DNA from 3 places in the Bradyrhizobium sp. SZCCHNR1098 genome. Region 3 is predicted to be linked to each of the others. Evidence: predicted binding sites of a transcription regulator. Region 3 holds the regulator's gene; each other region holds the start of a gene.
What was found. Region 3 encodes PhoB, which activates phosphate uptake and scavenging genes when phosphate is short. Its sites were predicted from a motif close to TGTCATNNANCTGTCAT; they were not measured.
Positions count from the first base shown of each region.

Region 1: QX135_RS11710 (PhnD/SsuA/transferrin family substrate-binding protein) is a predicted target of PhoB. The motif match lies at 4,894-4,910, and genes of this name have one in related genera.
Region 2: QX135_RS19205 (YbhN family protein) is a predicted target of PhoB. The motif match lies at 4,617-4,633, and genes of this name have one in related genera.

Region 1 is NZ_JAUEXY010000004.1:285,334-292,484, reverse strand. It holds gene QX135_RS11730 (arsenate reductase (azurin) large subunit) at 1-444, opposite strand, end outside; gene QX135_RS11725 (arsenate reductase (azurin) small subunit) at 457-978, opposite strand; gene QX135_RS11720 (sigma-54 dependent transcriptional regulator) at 1,154-2,464, opposite strand; gene QX135_RS11715 (HAMP domain-containing sensor histidine kinase) at 2,454-3,914, opposite strand; gene QX135_RS11710 (PhnD/SsuA/transferrin family substrate-binding protein) at 3,911-4,660, opposite strand; gene QX135_RS11705 (metalloregulator ArsR/SmtB family transcription factor) at 5,027-5,392, shown strand; gene QX135_RS11700 (arsenate reductase ArsC) at 5,385-5,912, shown strand; gene arsB (ACR3 family arsenite efflux transporter) at 5,916-6,971, shown strand; gene arsC (arsenate reductase (glutaredoxin)) at 6,968-7,151, shown strand, end outside.
Region 2 is NZ_JAUEXY010000008.1:286,582-293,732, forward strand. It holds gene QX135_RS19165 (FAD-binding oxidoreductase) at 1-162, opposite strand, end outside; gene QX135_RS19170 (histidine phosphatase family protein) at 268-810, shown strand; gene QX135_RS19175 (universal stress protein) at 864-1,289, shown strand; gene QX135_RS19180 (class I SAM-dependent methyltransferase) at 1,343-1,966, opposite strand; gene QX135_RS19185 (YdcF family protein) at 2,076-2,663, opposite strand; gene QX135_RS19190 (hypothetical protein) at 2,750-3,280, opposite strand; gene QX135_RS19195 (hypothetical protein) at 3,389-3,823, shown strand; gene QX135_RS19200 (ferritin-like domain-containing protein) at 3,898-4,404, opposite strand; gene QX135_RS19205 (YbhN family protein) at 4,789-5,880, shown strand; gene QX135_RS19210 (hypothetical protein) at 5,984-7,151, shown strand, end outside.
Region 3 is NZ_JAUEXY010000011.1:197,459-204,609, forward strand. It holds gene QX135_RS23335 (nickel-dependent hydrogenase large subunit) at 1-917, opposite strand, end outside; gene QX135_RS23340 (HupU protein) at 914-1,930, opposite strand; gene QX135_RS23345 (HoxN/HupN/NixA family nickel/cobalt transporter) at 1,946-3,067, opposite strand; gene QX135_RS23350 (trypsin-like serine protease) at 3,238-4,554, opposite strand; gene phoB (phosphate regulon transcriptional regulator PhoB) at 4,700-5,407, opposite strand; gene phoU (phosphate signaling complex protein PhoU) at 5,424-6,140, opposite strand; gene pstB (phosphate ABC transporter ATP-binding protein PstB) at 6,171-6,992, opposite strand; gene pstA (phosphate ABC transporter permease PstA) at 6,989-7,151, opposite strand, start outside.

The sequences.
Region 1 (7,151 bases), on a different contig from region 3:
TGCCACCAGATCGAGCGCGTCATCCCAGCTCGTCGGCTGCATCGAGCCATAGCGCCAGACCATCGGGTCGGTCAGACGCTGCAGCTGGGTGTTCCGTTGCTGGGAGGTGTGGTTCTCGGCCATCCGCGCGCCGCGGATCGAACCGAGACCGGAGTTCACGACACAGTCCGTGTCCGGCTTGATGACGAGGTGAACGTCCTTACCGTCCTGCTTGACGATGTTGTACATGGACGGCGAATACCAGGCCGCGGTCTCCGCGCCCTGCTGCTTGGACAGGTCGACGCCGAATTTGTTGGACTTCGGATCGAAGCCACCCTGCTTGTTGATCGCCCAGGTGTAGGCTTTGTAGCCGCATCCGACGATACAGTAGTGGCAGGTGACGTTGTGCTCCTTGGCATCCGCCGGGATGATCGGGAGGCGGTCGGTCTGGCGCTTATAGGTCATGTTGTCCCTCCCTCACAGAACGTTGGAAAGCCGGCCGTACAGGAGCTCGTCCACACCGTCGGCGTAGATGTCGCCCTTGCCGTCGATCCGGAGCTGGTATTGCGCGAGGTTCTGGGTGGTGTGACCCCAGATCTGCTGTCCTCCCTTTTCGACGTCGTAGCGTCCATAGTGACCGGGGCAGCTCAGCGACCTATCCTCCTTCGAGTAGCTCAGAGGGAAGCCCTTGTGCGGGCACACGGTCGAGAACCCAACGATATCGCCGTCGGGACCAATTCCGCCCTCCACGCGGGTGCCGAGCTTGATCAGCACGCCCGGCGCGTCCGCATCCGGATACGCGACGTCCATGGGCTCATTCGTTTTGAGCTGAGACACGTTGGCGAGGCGGTTCGATGGATAGGCCACGCGGGCTTGGGACGGGGCAGCCTGAGCGGGCGTCGACATCGCGCTCGCGGCCACGGCGCCGGCAGCGGCCACCGTTGCGCCGCTTAGAAATCGGCGCCTGCCGGCGTCGACCATCAGATCGCATTTTTTCATGAGGGCTTCTCCCGGGTGATGCGCGGATCATTGGGCTGATCCGTTCATCTCTGGAGTCCAATTCCCGGGCCAGAAGCGTTGACGCGCTAAGCTCTTGAAGTCTCTAGGACGCACTGCAGCAAGCTGTCCAATTCTCCGAACATCCACAAACGAGATGTTCAGAAAACTGAACGTCTCAGACCGCGTTGATGCCGAAACGGCGCATGCGATCCCACAGCGTGGTTCGCGAGACACCGAGCAGCTTCGCCGCTTCGGCGATCTGCCCGCCCGTATCCTTGAGCGCGCGCTCGATCTCCTGTTGTTCAGCGGCGTCACGCGCCTCGGCGAGCGATCTTCCGGACGGCTGGCTCGCGCTGCGCATCGTCTCGGGAAACAGGTCGACCGGCATAAGCCATGGGCCCGTCGCCAACGCGACCGCCCTGTCGAGCCGATTCCGCAGCTCGCGCACGTTGCCGGGCCAGGGGTGAGCCAGAGCGGCACTTTCGGCGCCGCTACTCAGTCCGCGCAGGTCCGGATTTGCGCTGGCAAGTTCGGTGAAGAAGCGATGCATGAGAAGCTGAATGTCTTCGGGCCGCTCGCGAAGCGGCGGAATCGCGACCGCGACGACGTTGATGCGGTAGTACAGGTCTTCGCGAAATCGCCCCGCAGCGACTTCCGCCGCGAGATCCCGGTTGGTGGCACAAACGACGCGCGCCCGGAACGGGACGATGGCTTCGCCGCCCAGGCGGTAGAAGCGGCGTTCGTCGAGCAGCCGAAGCAGCTTTGCCTGAAGTTGCAGTGGCAGCTCGGCGACCTCGTCGAGAAAGAGGGTCCCGGATTGAGCGCGCTCCGCATACCCGAGGTGCCTGCTGTTGGCGCCCGTGAAGGCGCCTTTCTCGTGTCCGAAGACCTCGCTCTCGAGCAGATTGTCCGGGATGGCGGCGCAATTGACTGCCACGAATGGCCGGGAAGCGGCATCCGAAACGTTGTGGAGGTGGCGTGCGCAGACCTCCTTGCCAGAGCCGGTCTCGCCGGTGAACAGCACGGGCGTATTGCGGCCGGCCATGCGGGCGAGCAGTTCCTCGATGCGGCGCATCTGCTGCGACAGTCCCAATACGCCGTCCGGAACCGCCGGCCTACGGCCGATCAGAGCGCGGGCGCGCGATATCAGATCGTCGAGTTCGAATGGCTTGGTCACGTAGTCGCCCGCGCCGGCCCTGATGAGAGCCACCGCATGGTCGATCTGGCCGTATGCGGTCATGAACAGAAACGGCGGGGCGGCACTTTCGCCGCTCACTTTCCGGAAGATGTCCTCACCCGACATGTCCGGCAAACGGATGTCACAGATGACAAGATCGGGGGCACCTCGCCTCAGGCCCGCGAGAGCTTCCTGGCCGCTGCGCCACCACTCGACCTTGCAGCCTTCCAGCTCCAGGTACTGGTTGAGGGATTCTCCCATGATCGGATCGTCTTCGATCACAGCGATGGACACTGACTCAGGCAACATTGCGCTGCTCCTCCCCCGAGCCATCGGGTATCGCTATGGAGATCGCCGTTCCGCCGCCGGCCGGATGCTCGACTCGGATGGAGCCGCCGACTTCCAGAACGAGACGCCGAATGATCCAAAGGCCAAGGCCGGGCTCTCCGGGCCGCGGCGCGGCATCCGCTTCACGGCTTTCGAGGTAGCTGACCCTATCCTGGTCGAGTCCGGCGCCTTCGTCGCTCACTGTCAGGACTAGGCTGCCGTCCACCAGTCCCGCTTCGAATGCGATACGGCCGGCGGGCGCGCTTGCTTGGCACGCGTTGAGCAGCAGATTAAGCGCGGCCTGACGGACGGCATTCGCTCTGACGGGAATCTCGCCGGGAAGCTCGTTCGCCCACGACAGCGAAAGGTTTCTGCGATCGAGCTCGGGACCGATCAGAAGACGCAGATCCTCGATGTCGCTTGGCTTGAGCGGACGCATCGCGGTGTCGACACGGTGGGTCACCAATGCGGACCTCACGACGTCGCGGATGCCCGCGAGCCCCCGCTCGAGAAGAGAGAGTGCACGCTCCCGAACCCCGAGCTGATGGCCATGTCGCCGAAGCGTCTCGATCGCGTTGAACATGCCTCCCAGGGGATTGTTGATTTCGTGGGCCATCCCGGAGGCAAGACGGCCGAGGCTAGTGAGGCGTTGCTCTTCCGCGACGCGAGCAGCCAGCGCCTCACGCTCGTTCCATGATCGCACCATCATGTTGTAGTGTCTGAATAGGCGACCGAACTCCGAACTGGGCGGTCCGACATCCTCATCTGCGATGCACAGCAGTTCGCCGGACTGCCCCCGCCTGAAATGCGTGGTCAAGAGCTGCACCGGTCGCAGCATTCTGCGCACTGCGATGAAGCCGACCGCCGCGACCAGCATAGTGATGGCGATATTGGTCGCGACCAACGTCCAGAGCACGTCCCGCCGCTCCTTGAATCGAGCGCCGACGTCGAATTGGGTGTAGATCACCCCGATGCGACGCCCCTGATCGAGCAGCACGCGGCGGACGCCGGCACGCTCGGCCTGCTCGTCAAGCCAGCTATCGTTTGCGTCCGCAAACCGATCGACGATCGACTTCGGCACGGGTGCAAAGGCCGGCACGGTACGGGGATCGAAGGAAGCCAGGACGATGCCGTCGGGTTCCGCCACCACCGTCTCGAGAATTGTCAAGCCGCGGTACAGTGAACGAGCGCGGTCGAGATTGTCGAACGTCTCCCAGGCGTCCCCACGGATCACCCCAGGCATCACCGACGACGAAAGCCCGTCCAGGTAGGCGGCGGTCAATTCCCGGAAATGGCGATCCTGGGTTTCGGCGAGCCTCTTGAGCACCTGATCTGTGAGCACCACCCCGATGGCGACCATGAGCAGCGCCACAAGCGCAGGGACCTTGATCACGACCGGCAGATTCGATCTCAGGTCGAAGCGAGCGCTCATCCGAGGCTCCGAACATAGTTCATCTTCGCCCCAATCGTGTCGAACAGGGATGGATCGCTTCTCGTGAAACCGTCGAGATGCAGCATCTGCAGCACCCGACGGGCTTCTGGATCGGAGGACATCCCGACGAATGCGGCGGCCAGGTCATCGACCGAAAGCCCGCTCGGGCGGTTCTTTCCGCACGCCACCGGCGGAAATCCTAGCCATTCCGATTGTCGCAACACGCGAGTTGGAGCCGTCAAATCGGGCTCTACGATGCTGAGGACTTCCCACACGTAGCCATCGACGGATCCGCTATCCGCCAGCCCGGAGGCGACTGCGCGGACGACATTGCGATGACCATAGGTGAAGAAGTGATGCCTGAAGAAATCCTCCGGCTTGGTGTGCATATCGGTCAGAAGGGCGCGAGTGACGAGGAAGCCGGAATTGCTGTCGGGATCGGAGAACGCGTGCGTGTCGCCTTTCAGATCGGGAAAGGACTCGGCCTTACGGCGGGCATCGACGATCACGTAGGACTGGTACAGCGGCCGGCCATTCCACACCGGGACCGCGACAAGTTCGAGCTGCTCGCGGAACTGAACGTAGGGATAGCCGCAGATCCAGGCCGCATCGATTTGTCCGTTCACCAGAAGAAGCGTGATTTCCTGGTAAGTTCGGCGCGTGAGGATCTGGACTTCCCTGCTCCAAATGCGCTCAAGATAAGAGCGAAGTGTCGCCAACAGCTCCAGGTCGGAAGTCAGAAGCACGGGCGTGAGCCCAATCTGCACCGGCCGCGGATCAGCCGCTACGGCGCGTCTGCCCTTAAGAGCAATCGTACTCGCCGCTAGTCCGGATAGGACTGCGCGCCTCGTGACTCGCGTTCTATTCGCATGTGATGCAGGGGCCTGCCTTTGACGCAAACCCATGGCGATCCCTCCTAGAGCATCGTCGCCCCTTTTTTCTTAGAGAGTATCGAATGGCGTCTGGCACGGCAACGAATATGACAGGCATGTGACGATGAGGTATTGAGATAGCTCAAGCAACAGCTCACCGGCGCGCGTCTCAAGGACCTGCGGGAGCTCAGCGCCACTCTGTGGTTGACAGAGTACTATAATATCCATAAGTCTAGAAATATGGATAATGAAGAAGCGGTCTTGGCGCTCGCCGCGCTCGCTCAGCCCACTCGGCTGAACGCATTTCGTATTCTGGCAAGTCATGAGCCGGAGGGTCTGTCGGCCGGAGAGCTTGCTCGCGCCCTGGAAGTCCCCCAGAACACGCTCTCGGCGCACCTTTCGATCCTTTCCCGGGCGGACCTGGTCACCTCGGAGCGCCACAGCCGGTCGATCATCTATCGCGCGAATCTTGCCGAATTCCAGAAGGTGGCGCTGTTTCTGCTGCAGGACTGCTGCGGCGGCCGGCCGGAAGTCTGCGCACCATTGATTGAAAGCCTTGCGCCTTGCTGTCCTCCGAAAAAGAAAAGGGAGCGAAGCCGTGTCTGATCACCTCTACAACGTTCTCTTCCTCTGCACCGGCAACTCTGCCCGTTCAATCATGGCGGAATCGATCTTGCGAAAGGATGCCGGCGGCCGCTTCCGGGCGTTCTCGGCAGGCAGCACGCCGAAGGGCGCGGTCAACCCGCTGGCGCTACGCACTCTCCAAAGCCTGGACTATCCGACCGACGGCTTGCGCTCGAAGAGCTGGCTCGAGTTCGCCGCCCCCGATGCACCCGTCATGGATTTCGTCTTCACGGTCTGCGACAACGCCGCCGGTGAGACCTGTCCGGTGTGGCCTGGACAGCCGATGACCGCTCACTGGGGCATCGAGGATCCCGCCGCAGTCGAAGGTACTGATCTCCAGAAAGAGGCGGCATTCGTGACCGCCTTCCGGTACCTGAAGAATCGCATCGGTACCTTCACCAATCTTCCTCTGCGCAGCATCGACAAACTGTCGCTCGGCACCAAGTTGCGCGAGATCGGCCGGTCGGAAGGCGCGAGTTCATCCCGCAACGACGTGGCCTGACACATGAGCATCTTCGAACGTTACCTCACACTTTGGGTTGCCCTCTGCATCGTCGCCGGCGTCGTGCTCGGCCACTTCATGCCTAGCTTCTTCGGAGTGATTGCAGCCGCGGAAGTGGCCAAGGTCAATTTGCCAGTGGCAGTCCTGATCTGGCTGATGATCGTGCCGATGCTGCTGAAGATCGACTTCGGTGCTTTGAGCCAGGTCCGAGAGCACTGGCGCGGCGTGGGGGTTACCCTGTTCATCAATTGGGCCGTCAAACCGTTCTCGATGGCGCTTCTCGGCTCCTTCTTCATCGGCAACGTGTTCGCGCCGATGCTGCCGTCCGCGCAGATCCCATCCTACATCGCGGGTCTGATCCTGCTCGCAGCCGCTCCTTGCACCGCGATGGTGTTCGTCTGGTCGAACCTGTGCGAAGGAGAGCCGCACTACACGCTCAGCCAGGTCGCATTGAATGACGTGATCATGGTCTTCCTGTTCGCGCCGCTGGTGGGGCTTCTGCTCGGTGTAGCCTCCATCAGCGTTCCCTGGGCGACGCTTCTGCTCTCGGTCGTCCTGTACATCGTTGTGCCGGTCGTCGTAGCGCAGGCCTGGAGGACGTCCCTTCTCGCCGCTGGCGGTGGTGCCTTCGAGCGGACCATGCGGAGGCTGCAGCCATTGTCGCTTGTTGCTCTGCTGGCGACGCTAGTTCTGCTGTTCGGTTTCCAAGGTGAGCAGATCGTCAAGCAGCCGGTCGTGATTGCGATCCTCGCCGTGCCGATTCTGATCCAGGTCTATCTCAACGCCGGTCTCGCCTACTGGCTGAGCCGGCGCTTCGGCGTCGCCTGGTGCGTCGCTGCACCTGCGGCGCTGATCGGCGCCAGCAACTTTTTCGAGCTCGCGGTTGCTGCTGCCATCAGCCTGTTCGGACTAGACTCCGGAGCTGCGCTTGCGACCGTGGTGGGCGTGCTGGTCGAAGTGCCCGTGATGCTGTCGGTGGTCCGCATCGTGAAGGCGACTCGCGGCTGGTATGAATCCGGAGCGAATGCGGCCAAGCCCGCGATGGAGGCTCACAGATGACCATTACGATCTACCACAATTCAGATTGCGGTACGTCCCGCAACACGCTCGCGATGATCCGGCAGAGCGGCATCGAGCCTGAGATCATCGAGTACCTCAAGACGCCGCCGTCGCGCGATAAGCTCCAGGAGCTCATCACCACCATGGGAATTCCGGTTCGCGACCTGTTGCGCGAGAAGG
Region 2 (7,151 bases), on a different contig from region 3:
GACGCTCGCCCCCTGCCGGGCCGCGCACAACGCCACCGTCAAGCCGGCCAATCCCGCCCCGACGACGCAGACGTCGACATCGAGGTCGAAATTCAACCTGGTGCGGCCGTGTGCACCTGCGGCATCGGCGTCATCGTTCATGCTTGTGGAAGTCTCGCTCATGGCGTTTTCTTAGCGAACCCTGCGCCGGACGTCATGACGCTTTTAATGGCGATAAAGAGACGTGGTAGAGGCTGACCCAGCCTGAACGATTCGAGACGGAATTCCATGCGCCGATTGATGCTGCTGCGCCACGCCAAGACCGAGACTGACGCGCCGACCGGCCGCGACCAGGACCGCCGTCTCGACGAGCGCGGGCACCAGGATGCCGCCATGATCGGCGATTTCATCGCCAGCCACCCGCCGGTGCCGGAGCTGGTGCTGGTCTCGACCGCGGTTCGGGCGCAGCAGACCTGGGACCTCGCGCTTGCGGCGATGAAGGACCGTGTCCCGGCCCCGCAGGTCGAGTCCGTTCCCGAGCTCTACGGCGCCGAGCCGATGCAGATCCTGTATCATATCCGCCTTGCGGCAGCGCACGATCCGAAGCAGCTCCTGCTCGTCGGGCACAATCCCGGCATGCACGAGCTGGCGCTGGCTCTGACCGGCGAGGGCGATTCCGAGGCCCGCCACGAGCTGATGCGCAACATGCCGACCGCGGGACTCGCGGTGCTCGATTTCGACACCGACGATTGGGGCGATGTGAGCTTCGCCCGCGGCAACCTGCTGATGTTCATCACGCCGAAACTGCTCAAGCACGGCTCGGTCGATTGACAGGCAGGTCGGGGCCGGCGCGTAATGCCGGCGGAGAGAGAGGAGGACCTTCGATGTTCAACTCGATTCTGGTGCCGATCGATCTGGCCGACACCGACCTCGCCAAGCCGGCCATCGCCACCGCGGCCACGCTGGCGCAGACCTGGAGCGGCACGGTGCATCTGCTCAACGTGATGCCGATGACGCCGGTGATGCTCGCCGAATACGTCCCGGCCGATTTCGATGCGCAGCAGCGCGAGACCGCCGAGGAAGCGCTGTCGATCGTGGCGCGCGAATCCGGCATCCCGGCCGAGCGCATCAGCTACACGGTACGCCAGGGCGGCATCTATCACGAGATCCTCGAGGAGGCGGCCAAGGTCAACGCCGACCTGATCGTGATGACCTCGCACCGCCCGGCGATGCGCACCTACTTCCTCGGCAGCAACGCGGGGCACGTGGTGCGCTATGCCAAGTGCTCGGTGCTGGTGGTGAGGCCGTGAGGCGGCAGATCACCGCATCTTCGCATGTCGGACCGCTTTGACCGAGCCGTGAGTCAGACGGTCGGACCAGCCTCAGCCGCGCGAGCAAGCCAGAAGCTACGCTCGCCGTTCGCTGGCTCGCCAACCGAATGTGCGATCCATTCGAAACCATTGTCGCGAAGCAGCGCCGCGTACTCGGATGGATCGAGAGACGCATGATAAAGCGGATCGCCGCGATAGCACCCGATGGCTTCACCATGTGCGGGGCCTGCGTTGAACATCAGAATGCCGCCCGAAGCCGTGCAGGCCGCGAAGATTGGAAACATTCGTCGCTGGTCATCGTGCCCAAGATGGAAGAAGCTGTCCCAGGCCAGCACGCCGTCAAACCGCCGACCTAAGGTCAACGACCGCATGTCGGCGACGATCCATTCCTGATCCGGCATCCTCGTTCGGCAAAGTGCGATCATCGTCGGCGAGCTGTCCACGCCGGTGACGGAAAACCCCTGTCCGGAAATGTGCGCTGCGACGGGCGCACCGCCCCCGCAGCCCAGATCGAGCACGGCCGCGCCCGGTCGAAGAAGCGCAAGGAAGCGTTCGATGGGAGGCTTGTCAGTCCAGGCAGCCGCGCGGCGGTCGGCGTCCCACGACAGCGCATGGTGCTCGTAGTGGGCGACAATACGGCCTGCACCTTGGTTCATGGAAACTCCGTCGCAGGGGCCAGATGCCCCATCTGGAATGACCACCAAAGTCTGCCATGAGACCCGATGGACGCTGTTGTCATCGAAGGGCGAGCACGCGCCGAGTCGATCACGGCCACTCCGCGATGAAGCCCTTCGCCTTATAAGGTTCGATCTTGTCCCATTCGCTCAGCACGCGGCGGCGGAACTCCGGATGGGTGTGCCACAACTGCCGCGGTACGCCGAAGCTATCGACCGTCAGCAGCATCTTCTCGACTTCGGGCCAGTGCCGCTGCAGGGTCATCGCGTAGCGCCGCGCGGTCCAGCTGTTGCCGAGACAGATCACGCTGCCGACATTGGCGAGGCCGAGCGCGGCGTCGATCACCGGCAGCGCGAGCGCGACGTTCTCGCCGGTATTCGTGGCGTGGTGCTCTTCGAGGATGCGCTCGGCCGGAATGCCGCGCCTCACCATGGCGGCCTTGATCAGCGTACACTCCGAAAGATCAGCGCCCGGCGTGATCCCGCCGCTGACGATGGCGTGGCGAAAGTAGCCCTGCTGCCACAGCTTCACCGCCGTCTCGGCACGCAGCTCCTCGTCGACGCGGGTCCCGAACACGAACAGGAGATCGGCCGGCCGCAGCGGCGTATCGGCGAAATGCCGCGCGTTGACCGCGGCGATCTCGGCGTCATCCGGTCTGCGCAGCGCGCGATCCTGCATCGTTCTTCTCCCAACGTCGGCTCATCCTGGCATGACGCGGCGCTGTCGCGCGCTCACATTCGATGACCGGCGATGACGCCGCGTGATCACGGCAGCAGCGAGCCGGGAATATCCGTGAACGTGTAGCTGCGCGGCCTGTTGCGGGTGATGAAGCCGCCGACATACCAGGCGAACAGCGCGGCGAAGCCGATCAGGAACAACGCTCCCGACCATTCGGCGATGACGAGCGCACGCACCAGAAGCCCGGTCATCGCCACCGCGAACAGCGCAATCGCGGCGAGCGCCGCGCCATATGTGAAGCGGCCGAGGCCGGCCGTGAGCCGCGCGTTGCTGCCGCTCGAGGCGAGCCGCGCATGCAGGCCGAGGATGAAAGCACGATAGGCCTCGCTCTGCGGCGCCATCAGCGCCGCCGTCTGCCAGGAAGTCGAGATGATGCTCAGCCTGCGGCCATCGCGATGGGTGATGTCGGCACGAAAACGCCTCGCCTGCATCGACACCGGCCGGTAGGACAGCCGGATCGCGGCGATGTCGGCGTACGGCCACAGGCCGGTGCGGCCGGCGAACCGCCACGACAGGCCCTGCCCCGTGAGCTCGAACTGCTGCGCGGCGCCGATCAACGACGCCTTGTAGGCGTAGCGGATCGCGTCATGGCCTTCTGTGGTGATGTCCTGGGAAATGGATCGGTCCTGTTGCGCGTGGCGCGCGCCTTATCCTACAAACGGAGCATGAGCGAAACGATCTATTTTCCGCGCCACCTGATCCTGGCCGGAGCGATGGCCGCCGGCGTGCTGCTGGCGCTGGCCGTGCACATGCTCGGCGCCCGCTACGGGCTCGATCTCGGCGGCCTGTGGCAGACCGAGAGCGGCGCCTTCATGCCGGCCGGGTCGGCGATCGCCTGGTGGCTGATCGCCACTGTCGGCTTCTCCTCGGGCTATTTCATCGCCAACATCATGCACAGCGCGGTGTCGGGCGAGATCCCGCAGCGGATGCGCAACTTTCTGGTCGTGGTCGGCGTACTGATGCTGGCCGGCATCGGCCAGGCGATCTCCGGCCCGAGCCCGGTGCCGTCGGCCTCAGGGGTGCTGGCCGGCCTCGCCGCGCTCTGCCTCGGCGCCCTGATGGCGTTCTGCGGCGCCAATTTCGCGTTGCGCAAGAGCTGACGCGCGGCATCCGGATGCGACGACGCCGCGCGGGATGTCCGCGCGGCGTTTTGTCTCATCGACTGATGACGCGATCAGCTTGCGGCGCGCAGGTTGACGCCGCTCTCGGCGAGCTTGGTCAGCTTCATGTCGGTCGCCTTCTCCTCGTCGAGCGTCTTCTGCAGCACGGCGGCGCAGTCGCTGCGGCCGAGCTGCTTGGCCCAGGCGATCAGGCTGCCGTAGCGCGTGATCTCGTAGTGCTCGGCCGCCTGGGCGGCGTTGATCAGCGCTGCGTCCAGCACGGCCTTGTCGGCGACCTCGCCCGCGACCTCCTCGGCCTCCTCGATGATGCCGTCGATCGCCGGACAGTCGACCGCCTTGGCCGCGATGCCGTGCATCTTGAACACCTGCTCGAGACGCGTCACATGCGTCTTCGTCTCATCGAGATGGGTCAGAAAACCCTGCTTGAGCTTCCGATCCGTCGCCTTGTCCGCCATCTTTGGCAGCGCTTTGACGAGCTGGTTCTCGGCGTAATAGATGTCCTGCAGCTGATGAACGAACAGATCGTTCATCGTCTTGATGTCCTTGGTGAACAGTCCCATTTGCCTCATGTCCTCTTGGTTCGGGAACATGGCAGGTCCCTCCCCGACCGATCGTCGCCATGTTCGCTGTGCCCGCGGGGCGCTAACCGGCGGCCACGGCGGTTGTTCCGGCGCAACCGGCCCTGCCGGCCGGAACCGGTCGCAGAGGGCCAGGTTTGCTCGTGAACCGCGCGCGTAACCAATTGGACCGAACTGAGGCGGCCGCCAGCCATGTGACTGAAGTGTGACAGACCCGCGCCGCATGGGTCGGAGCTGAGCTGTGTCAAGGACTGCACAAGGCGCGCATTTTAGCATAAGGAACAGGCTGTCACGAATTGCCCGCCTCCATCGACCAATGGTTTCGCCTCTTTTCCAAAAACTAGTACCGCCCCGCCGGGAGGATGAATGCAGCGCCTGCTGACCACGCTCTCGCGTGGCTTCAAGAAATGGATCGGCTGGAAGCGGCTGGGGATTGCAGCGAGCCTTGCGATCATCGCCTTCGCGATCACGACGCTCGTGCGCACGCTCAAGGGCGTCGATGCCGGCGTCATCCTGACGGCGCTCACCGAAATCCCGCTCGGTCACATCGCGCTCGCGGCCTTGTGTGTGATCGGCGCGTTCTGCACGCTGACCTTCTATGACTATTTTGCACTGCGAACGATTGGCAAGAAACACGTCCCCTATCGCATCGCAGCGATGAGCGCCTTCACCAGCTATTCGATCGGCCACAACATCGGCGCCACCGTCTTCACCGGGGGCGCGATCCGGTTCCGGATCTATTCGGACTACGGCCTGTCCGCGATCGACGTCGCCAAGATCTGCTTCCTGTCGGGCCTGACCTTCTGGCTCGGCAACCTGTTCGTGCTCGGCATCGGCATGACCCTGCATCCGGCGGCCGCCACCGCGATGGACCAGTTGCCCCCGGCGATGAACCAGTTGATCGCGATCGGCATCCTCGGCGCGATCTTCGCCTATCTCGGCTGGCTGACCGCCGGCAAGAACCGCCGGCAGCTCGGCCAGAACGGCTGGAAGGTGGTGCTGCCTTCCGCGCAGCTCACGCTGGTGCAGATCCTGATCGGCGTCGTCGACCTCGGCTTCTGCGCGCTGGCGATGTACCTGCTCGTCCCCGCCGATCCTCCGATCGACTTCCTGTCGCTGTCGGTGGTGTTCATCCTCGCCACCCTGCTCGGCTTTGCCAGCCATGCGCCTGGCAGCATCGGCGTGTTCGATGCCGCCATGCTGGTGGCGCTGCCGCAGTTCGGCCGCGAGCAGCTCTTGGCCACCCTGCTCGTCTTCCGCGTGCTCTATTTCGTGATCCCCTTCGCCATCGCGATCTCGATCATGGGCATCAGGGAGCTCTGGATGAACGTCGTCAAGCCGTGGCAGGAGCGGCGCCGGCTGAACGCCGCCTGCGAGGACGAGGTCGCCGCCAAGCGCGCCGCCGCCACGGCCCCTGCCGCGGTTCCCCAGCGCATCAAGCGCCACTCCCAGCGCTGAGCAGCAATTCTCTCGCGGACGGCGCGACGGTTCGACCCTCGACCGGTTGAACTCGCGTGCGGTCCTCTTATTTCCGCCCCATCGCTGACGTGAATCCTTGCGCATGACCCGAATGCCCCCTCGTCCGCTGCTCGCCGCCTGCGTCCTGGCCAGCCTGCTCGCCCCTCTCGCCGCCACCGAGGCGGCCGCGCAGTTCGGCGCAGCGCCGCTGCAGATCAGCTGGGAGGTGCGCAACCGCTTCCGTCTCTTCCGCGAGGAGCGCGACTTCCTGCTGCATACCGAGAGCACGCGCGACCGCTCCATCCTCGCCGCCGAGCAGGCGCTGGGAGTGCAGAGCGACGGCCGCGGCTGGGCCCGCAACGTCGTCAACCGGCTCTGCATCGACCTCGCCGGCCGCGTCAACGAGCCGTGCACGCGCGACAACGTCAAGGAAAGCTATCTCACACCCCTCGACCATCCGGTCACCGTGCGCCTGACCGGCCCGGTGCCGGTCGGCGCCACCTGTGCCTGGTCGTTCGACGACGGCGACGGGCCGCAGACCTCGACCTTCGACTGCGCCGAGCCGGTCAATTTGCGCGTCCGCTACGGCCGCCAGACCGTGGCATCCGTCGATATCGCCAGTCCCGAAGGCACGCGGCAGGTCTCGACCGGAATCCAGGTCCGCGACGTCCTGATCGCCGGCCTCGGCGACAGCATCGCCTCCGGCGAGGGCAATCCGGACCGCCCGATCGCGCTCGCCGACGACGGCTTCTGCTTCCGCTCCTATCTCGGCGGCCCGACCGCGCAATATTATCGGCCGAGCCGCGCCGGCTTCAAAGGCGGCCGCGCCTGCGAGGCGCCGGACACGCTACAGAACTGGCAGAAATACAGCGCGGTCTGGCTCAACGCTGCCTGCCACCGCTCGCTCTACAGCTACCAGACCCGCACGGCGCTGGCGCTCGCGGTGCGCTATCCGCACGTCGCGGTCACCTACCTGCCGCTCGCCTGCACCGGCGCCACCATCGCCGACGGCCTGTTCGGCAGCCAGCGCGCGCGCGAATGCACGCCCGGCCGCTCGGTCGCGACCTGCGCCGGCGGCGTCAACGGCCAGCTCGGCGAACTCCGCGAGGCGCTGACCGCGGCCAAGCGCCGCCAGCCGGACCGCAAGCTCGACCTGATTCTGCTGTCGATCGGCGCCAACGACATCAACTTCTCCGGCCTCGTCGCCGACGTCATCGTCGACACGCCGACCGAGCGCACCCTGTTCAAGCGCTCCGGCGTGATCGGCTCGG
Region 3 (7,151 bases):
GGCACGGTGCGGCTCTCGGACGGATCGAGCGACGTATCGTGCATCCAGGCGTGCGAGACGTCCTCGGTGATGCCGTCCGACGGCAAAGCCTGGACCTCGCCACTGCTCGTGCGGACGCCAGCGCGAAAACGAGCTCCATTGAAGTCGTGATACGCGCCGAAGCTCATCAAGAGACCTGGTCCGCTGCCGAGGTCGGCCAGCGCGAGCGCATCGGCCAGCCGAAGGAAATGCGCGAAGTCGCCGGCTCGGCCCTCGCGCCAACGGTCGAGTTCGTCCGGCGTCGACAAGGCGAGCACGTTCTCCAACTTGTCGGCGAACAGGACGCGCTCAAGGAAACCGCGAAACGACGCCGCGATCGCGCTGAGCCGCACGCGCTCGCCGAGCTCGATCGCGCGGGTCGTCCCGCCTGGCTGGAAGGCGAGACTGTGCGGCCATTTGCCGGCGATCAGGCCCATGATCTCGAGCAGTCGCGCGCGCGCCGGCAGCGCATCGCGGGCAGCGCTGCCCTTCGTCGCCGCGAAACGTTCGGCCGCGGCCGAATGCCAAGCGTGCGAGGCATAAGCATCGCGGGCGAAGTCCGGCATGAAGAAGATGTAGAAATGCGTCAGATGATCCGCCGCGTTCTCGGCCGCGTGCGCGATGTTGCTCGCGAGGATGCCGTTTGGTGCTGCCGCAATGCCCATGGCCTGGCGCAACGCCGCGGCGGCCGCGATCGATTGCGACACGGAGCAGATGCCGCAGATGCGCGGCGCGATCACCAGGGCGTCGAGCGGCGGCCGGCCCTCAAGGATCTGCTCGAAGCCGCGATAGAGCGGCGCCGTCACCTCCGCCCGCGCGACGCGGCCGCTCTCGATATCGAGCCTGACCTCGAGATCGCCTTCGACACGATTGAACGGTCCGACCGTGATCCGCGTCATGGACGGCGCTTGTCGCCGGAACGGCCCGGCGGCACCACGACATGATCGGCCGTCGCATTGAGTCGGACGCGGCGCGGCGTGGCCGATTTCGACAGCGCTGCGAGCGCGACGAACCAGGCTTTCGGCATGTCGGTGGGAAGGCCGACGGGGATGCCGGCGAGCTTCGCCGTCTCCAGATAGTTCTGCGCGCTCTCGAAGCCCGGCGAGGTGCAGGCGATGCAGGCATAACCGCCCTTGGTGCAGGAGCCGCCGCCGTTCCACGAGCGCTGATTGCAGTCGCCGACCGCCTGCGTTGCGCGGCAGCCGAGATGCTCCATCAGGCAGCCGCGCTCCGACATCGTCTCCGCGCTCGCCTTGAACTCGTAGAACTCGTTGCGCGAGCAGCCGTGATGAGCGAGGTGGTTGGCGATGAAGGTCGGACGGCCGACCGCGTCGAGACCATCTGCCGTCAGATCGCCCGAGGTAAGCGCCAGCAGGCTCTCCATCATCCAGCCTGGATGCGGCGCACAGCCTGCGACGTTGATCACCGGCAGCCCGCGTTTCGAGCGGAAGGCCGCGCCAAGCGCGCCGCCGATATCGCTGCCCTCGAACTGCAGTCCGACCGCATCGGTCGGATTGATGCCAGCCGCGGGAATGCCGCCATAGGCGGCGCAACTGCCGACGGCGACGACGTAGTCGGCCAGCGGCGCCAGATCGAGCAGCCAGTGATAGATCGAGCGGTTGGTGCCGGCGAGCATGTTGAAGCGGCCGGTCAGACCGGGGCCTCGCGCCACCGAGCCTTCGAGCACCAGCAGATCGAGCCGCTCGCGGCCGTCGCGGATCGCCTCCAACAGCTCCACGACCTCGTCCCCTGTCTGCTCGCTGACGGAGGGATGCCATACCAGATCGATGCCGGATTGGCGCAATTCGTCGAACCAGCCGGACGCACCGCTTTCCAGGATCGACATGGTGCAGCCGCCGCAGCTCGCGCCCTGCAGCCACAGCATCCTGATCGTTCCCTCCGAGCCGACCATCATGAGGCCCCGCTCCTAGCCCGTCTTATGCGTTCCGCTTCGTATCGCCGGCGGGTTTAGCGCCCCCGCACGAACGCTGGCAAGCGCTTCGCCGGGCGTCGCCTCGGAACCGCGCTGACTGCGACCGAGCAGCATGGCGACCGCCCAGACCAGTCCGAACAGGCCGATCGCGACGATTCCGAGATTGGCGACACCGTCGCCCAGCGCGGTGGCGACGTCAGCCCATCCCCCCGTCAGGCCAAGCCGCGGCGCCAACAGCGTGAACGCCTCGAAGCTGCCGATCACCAGCGCGATCGCAACGGATGCGCCGGTGATCACGAGGTTATAGCGCAGCTTGCGTGCGGGATCGGTCAGCGCCCAGCGATAGGCGCCGACCATCAGCATGCTGTCGGCGGTGTCGACGGTGGCCATCGCAGCCGCGAACAGCGCCGGGAATACCAGCACATGGACGAGGCTCGCGCCGCGCGCAGCCTCGGTCGCCGACAGGCTGAGAAGCCCGATCTCGCTCGCGGTGTCGAAGCCGAGACCGAACAGGAAGCCGAGCGGATACATGTGCCAGGCGCGTCCCACCAGGCGGAGCACGGGGCGCAGCAGGCGGATGAGGATGCCCCGTCCGCTGTTTCCGGCTGTTTCCATCTCGGACTGCGGCTGTGCGGCGCGGCGCCAGAGGTTCACGAACAGAATGAGGTTCGCCAACGCGATAAGCAGCAGGAAGCCGGCCGACACCGACGTGCCGATGACGCCGCCGATCGCCCTGATCGCACTCTCTTCATCCAGGAGGTCGGCGCCGGCGATGAGGCTCACGACGATGGTGGCGATGACGACGACGCTGGAATGGCCGAGCGCAAAATAGAGGCCGGCGGCGCGCGGAGGGTTACCGTCCTGCACCAGCTTCCGCACGACGTTGTCGATCGCCGCGATGTGATCCGCATCGACCGCATGGCGCAGTCCGAGCAGCCAAGCCAGCATCGCGGTGCCGACGATGGCGGGCCGGTCGGCGTAGAGCGCGAATGCCCAGGCCCAGGCGAGCGCGTTGGCCGCGACCAGCCCGCCGACGAGCGCAACGTTGCGGCCGGGCTGCGACCGCCACCACAGCAGCCGCGCGGCCCGAGGATGATCAATTGGAACAATCGTCATACTCGGACTATAGCAAGAGCCAGGCCAGTTCGGTAAGGCCCCGCTGCAGGCGAAAGCTGCAGGAAAACCTGGGTGGCGCTTCCCGGACCGCCCTCTCGCTTGGCAACCCGCTATCCAGTCACGCACAGATCATGACCAGCGGCGGGACCTCGTCTCTCTCGCTCCTTCCCTCACCGCGCCGAGGCACTCTGTGCCGCGATCTCGCGCCGCACGACCGCCTCGAAGCGGCTCGCGGGGGCGGCGAACATCAGCCGGGTCTCCTCGTGGAACGCCGAGAAGATGCCGACCACGGCCGGCTCCCCGCCGACCTCGGCCAGGATCGGCGAGCCCGAATAGCCGAAATTGGCCAGGCAATGCACTGTCAGCAGCCGGGCATCCCCGGTCATGCCGGCGCTGCAATTGCGCTGGCCGGTCGGCGAATAGCGCCGCTCCTGGCCGTAGCCGATCTCGGAGATGGTGCCGGCCGTCGTCGCAGCCTGCAATTCCTCGCGGGTCAGCGCCTTGACCGCGACCGGCTTCGACGGCAGCGCGTCCTTCAGCACAATCAGCGCCCAATCGGCGGGCGAGCGGTCGAGCGACCATCTGTCGTGCCGGGTCGGAACGAAATCGGGCGCCACGATCAGCTTGTCGGCGACCGACGATGCCGCCGGCGTGCCACGGTTCATGCCGGCCAGGAAGCGGACGTTGCCGGGGCTGACCTGCGCCACGCCGTTGAAGACGCAATGCGCGGCGGTGAGCACGACGCGCGGCGCGACCAGCGTGCCGGTGCACCAGCCGCCGCTCGAGTATTGCGCGACGGTGACGACGCCGATCGACGACGCCGGCCAGGAGGTGGGATCGACGACCTCGCCGATGTGGCGATCGAGCCCGAGCAGTTGCTCCGGACGCGGAGTGGCAATGCCCGCATCCGCCGATTCCGGTTTCGGCTGCCAGGACGCAATGGCGCTCTGGGCCTGGACGCGCTGCGGCTCGGTCAACCTGACCCGCTGCACGTCGCGGCCGGCCGATCGCACGCCGCTACGGCCCGCCATCACCAGCCAGGCATAGCCCTGCACGACGTCCTGCTTTGCGCCACGGCCGTCGAGCAGCATCAGGCCGAGCATGTATTGCGACTGGGCGAAGCCCTGCGCCGCCGCGCGGCTGAACCAGCGACTGGCTTCGCCGTAGTTGGAGGCAACACCCTCGCCGTTGACGTAGGCGATGCCGAGATAGTGTTGCGCGACGGCGAGCCCCTGATCGGCGGCCTTGCGGTACCAGGCCAGCGCCTCGCTCGGATTACGCGGCACGCCCCAGCCGAAGGCGTGCATGAAGCCGACGTCGAACTGCGCCCGCGCATCGCCCTTGGCGGCCAGCGGCAGCAGCCGTCGCATCGCCGCCGCATGCTGCCCGTTGCCTGCCGCCGCGACCGCGTCTTCGAGCTCGGCGGCCGGGGCGCCCGCCAAGCTGCCGAGCAGCATGACAAGAGATATGATGATGGTCTTGATCAAGGGCGTCCGCTGGGACCGAAACATCGTGACGGGCCACGAAGCAGACACGATCAAGACGGCGGCGGCGTGGCGGAAAGCGGACCGCGATCTCCTCAATCGGGCCCGCTCGCGCCTCACACCTTCTTCATCCTCACGCCCATCGCCCTTACACCTGCTCGCTCTTGGCGAAGCGATCATCGAGCGCATAACCGGCGCCGCGCACGGTGCGGATCGGGTCCTGCTCGCGACCGGGATTGAGCAGCTTGCGCAGGCGGCCGATATGGACGTCGACGGTGCGCTCGTCGATGTAGATGTCGCGGCCCCAGACGCTGTCGAGCAGCTGTTCGCGGCTGAACACGCGGCCGGGGTGCTCGAGGAAGAATTCGAGCAGGCGGTATTCGGTCGGGCCGAGATCGATCGGCCGCCCCGAGCGCGCCACGCGGCGTTTCTCGCGGTCGAGCTCGATGTCGCCATAGGACAGCACGGTTGCCAGCCGCTCCGGGCTCGCCCGCCGCAGCAGGCCTTTCACGCGCGCCAGGAGCTCCGGCACCGAGAACGGCTTGACGATGTAGTCGTCGGCGCCAGTGGCGAGTCCGCGCACGCGCTCGCTCTCCTCGCCGCGCGCCGTCAGCATGATGATCGGCAGTTGCCGGGTCTCGGTCCGCGCGCGCAGGCGGCGGCACAGCTCGATGCCGGAGAGGCCCGGCAGCATCCAGTCGAGCACGACGAGATCCGGAACGCGCTCCTTCAGCCGCGTGTCGGCCTCGTCGCCGCGCGCCACGGTCTCGACCTCGTAGCCTTCGGCCTCGAGGTTGTAGCGCAGCAGCGTCGTCAGCGCCTCCTCGTCCTCCACCACCAGAATTCGGGCGCCCATGTCTGAACCGTCTCTCTTAGTTACCGGGAATCGTCGTCGCGAAGCTCGTCATGTCGCCCTTCGGGCGCTTGTCCATGATCTGCTGGCCTTCGATCATATAGAATACAGTCTCGGCGATGTTGGTCGCGTGATCGCCGATGCGCTCGATGTTCTTGGCGCAGAACATCAGGTGGATGCAGAACGAGATGTTGCGCGGATCCTCCATCATGTAGGTCAGGAGCTCGCGGAACAGCGAGGTGCAGATGGCGTCGACTTCCTCGTCGCCCTTCCACACCGTCATCGCCGCCGGCAGGTCATGCGCAGCATAGGCGTCCAGCACCGTCTTGACCTGCGACTGCACCAGATCGGTCATGTGCTCGAGGCCGCGGATCAGCTTCAGCGGATGGAAGTCGCTCTCCAGCGCCGCGACGCGCTTGCCGATGTTCTTGGCGAGGTCGCCGATGCGCTCCAGATCGGTCGCCACGCGCATCGCGCCGACGATCTCGCGCAGGTCGACCGCCATCGGCTGGCGACGGGCGATCGTGAGCACGGCGCGCTCCTCGATGATGCGCTGCAGCTTGTCGACCTCGGCGTCGGTGGCGACCACCTTCTGGCCGAGCGCGATGTCGCGCCGCACCAGCGCATCGACGGAATCGACGATCAGCCGCTCCGCGAGGCCGCCCATCTCCGATACCAGACGGGTGAGGTCCTGCAGATCGCTGTCGAACGCCTTGGCGGTATGTTCACTGGCCATGATGATCTCCTGAAGACAATGTCGTCGGCGTCAGCCGAACCGGCCGGTGATGTAATCCTGGGTCCGCCGATCGCTCGGCGAGGTGAAGATCTTGCTGGTGTCGTCGAACTCGATCAGTTCGCCGAGATACATGAAGGCGGTCTTGTCGGAGACGCGCGCCGCCTGCTGCATGTTATGCGTCACGATGGCGATCGTATAGTTTTCGGCGAGTTCCTGGATCAGCTCCTCGACCTTGGCGGTCGAGATCGGATCGAGCGCCGAGCACGGCTCGTCGAACAGGATCACCTCGGGACGGACCGCGACCGTGCGCGCGATGCACAGGCGCTGCTGCTGGCCGCCTGACAGCGACAGGCCCGAGGCGTTGAGCTTGTCCTTGACCTCGTTCCACAGCGCGCCGCCGCGCAGCGCCTTCTCGACCCGGTCGTCCATCTCCGACTTCGATATCTTCTCATAGAGGCGGATGCCGAAGGCGATGTTCTCGTAGATCGTCATCGGGAACGGCGTCGGCTTCTGGAACACCATGCCGACCCGGGCGCGCAGCAGATTCAGATCGAGCTTGGGATCGAGGATGTTGGTGTTGTCGAGCATCAGCTGCCCGGTCGCCCGCTGGCCCGGATAGAGATCGTACATCCGGTTGAAGACGCGCAGCAGCGTGGACTTGCCGCAGCCGGACGGGCCGATGAACGCGGTGACGCGGTTGGTGCCCAGCGACAGGTTGATGTTCTTCAGCGCGTGATGGTCGCCGTAGTAGAAGTTGAGGTTGCGCGCAGTCACCTTGGCCGGCGCATCCGGAAGCGCCTTGCCGTGAAGAGCGTGATTGGGCTGACTGACGGAGACGGACAGTTCGGTCATTTGGTGTTCCTCTCGGCGCCGAGAATGCGTGCACCGATGTTCAGGGCGAGCACGGCCAGAGTGATGAGAAGGGCTCCGCTCCAGGCCAGTTGTTTCCAGTAGGCATAAGGGCTCTGGACGAAATTGTTGATGGTGACGGGCAGGTTCGCCATCGTCTTG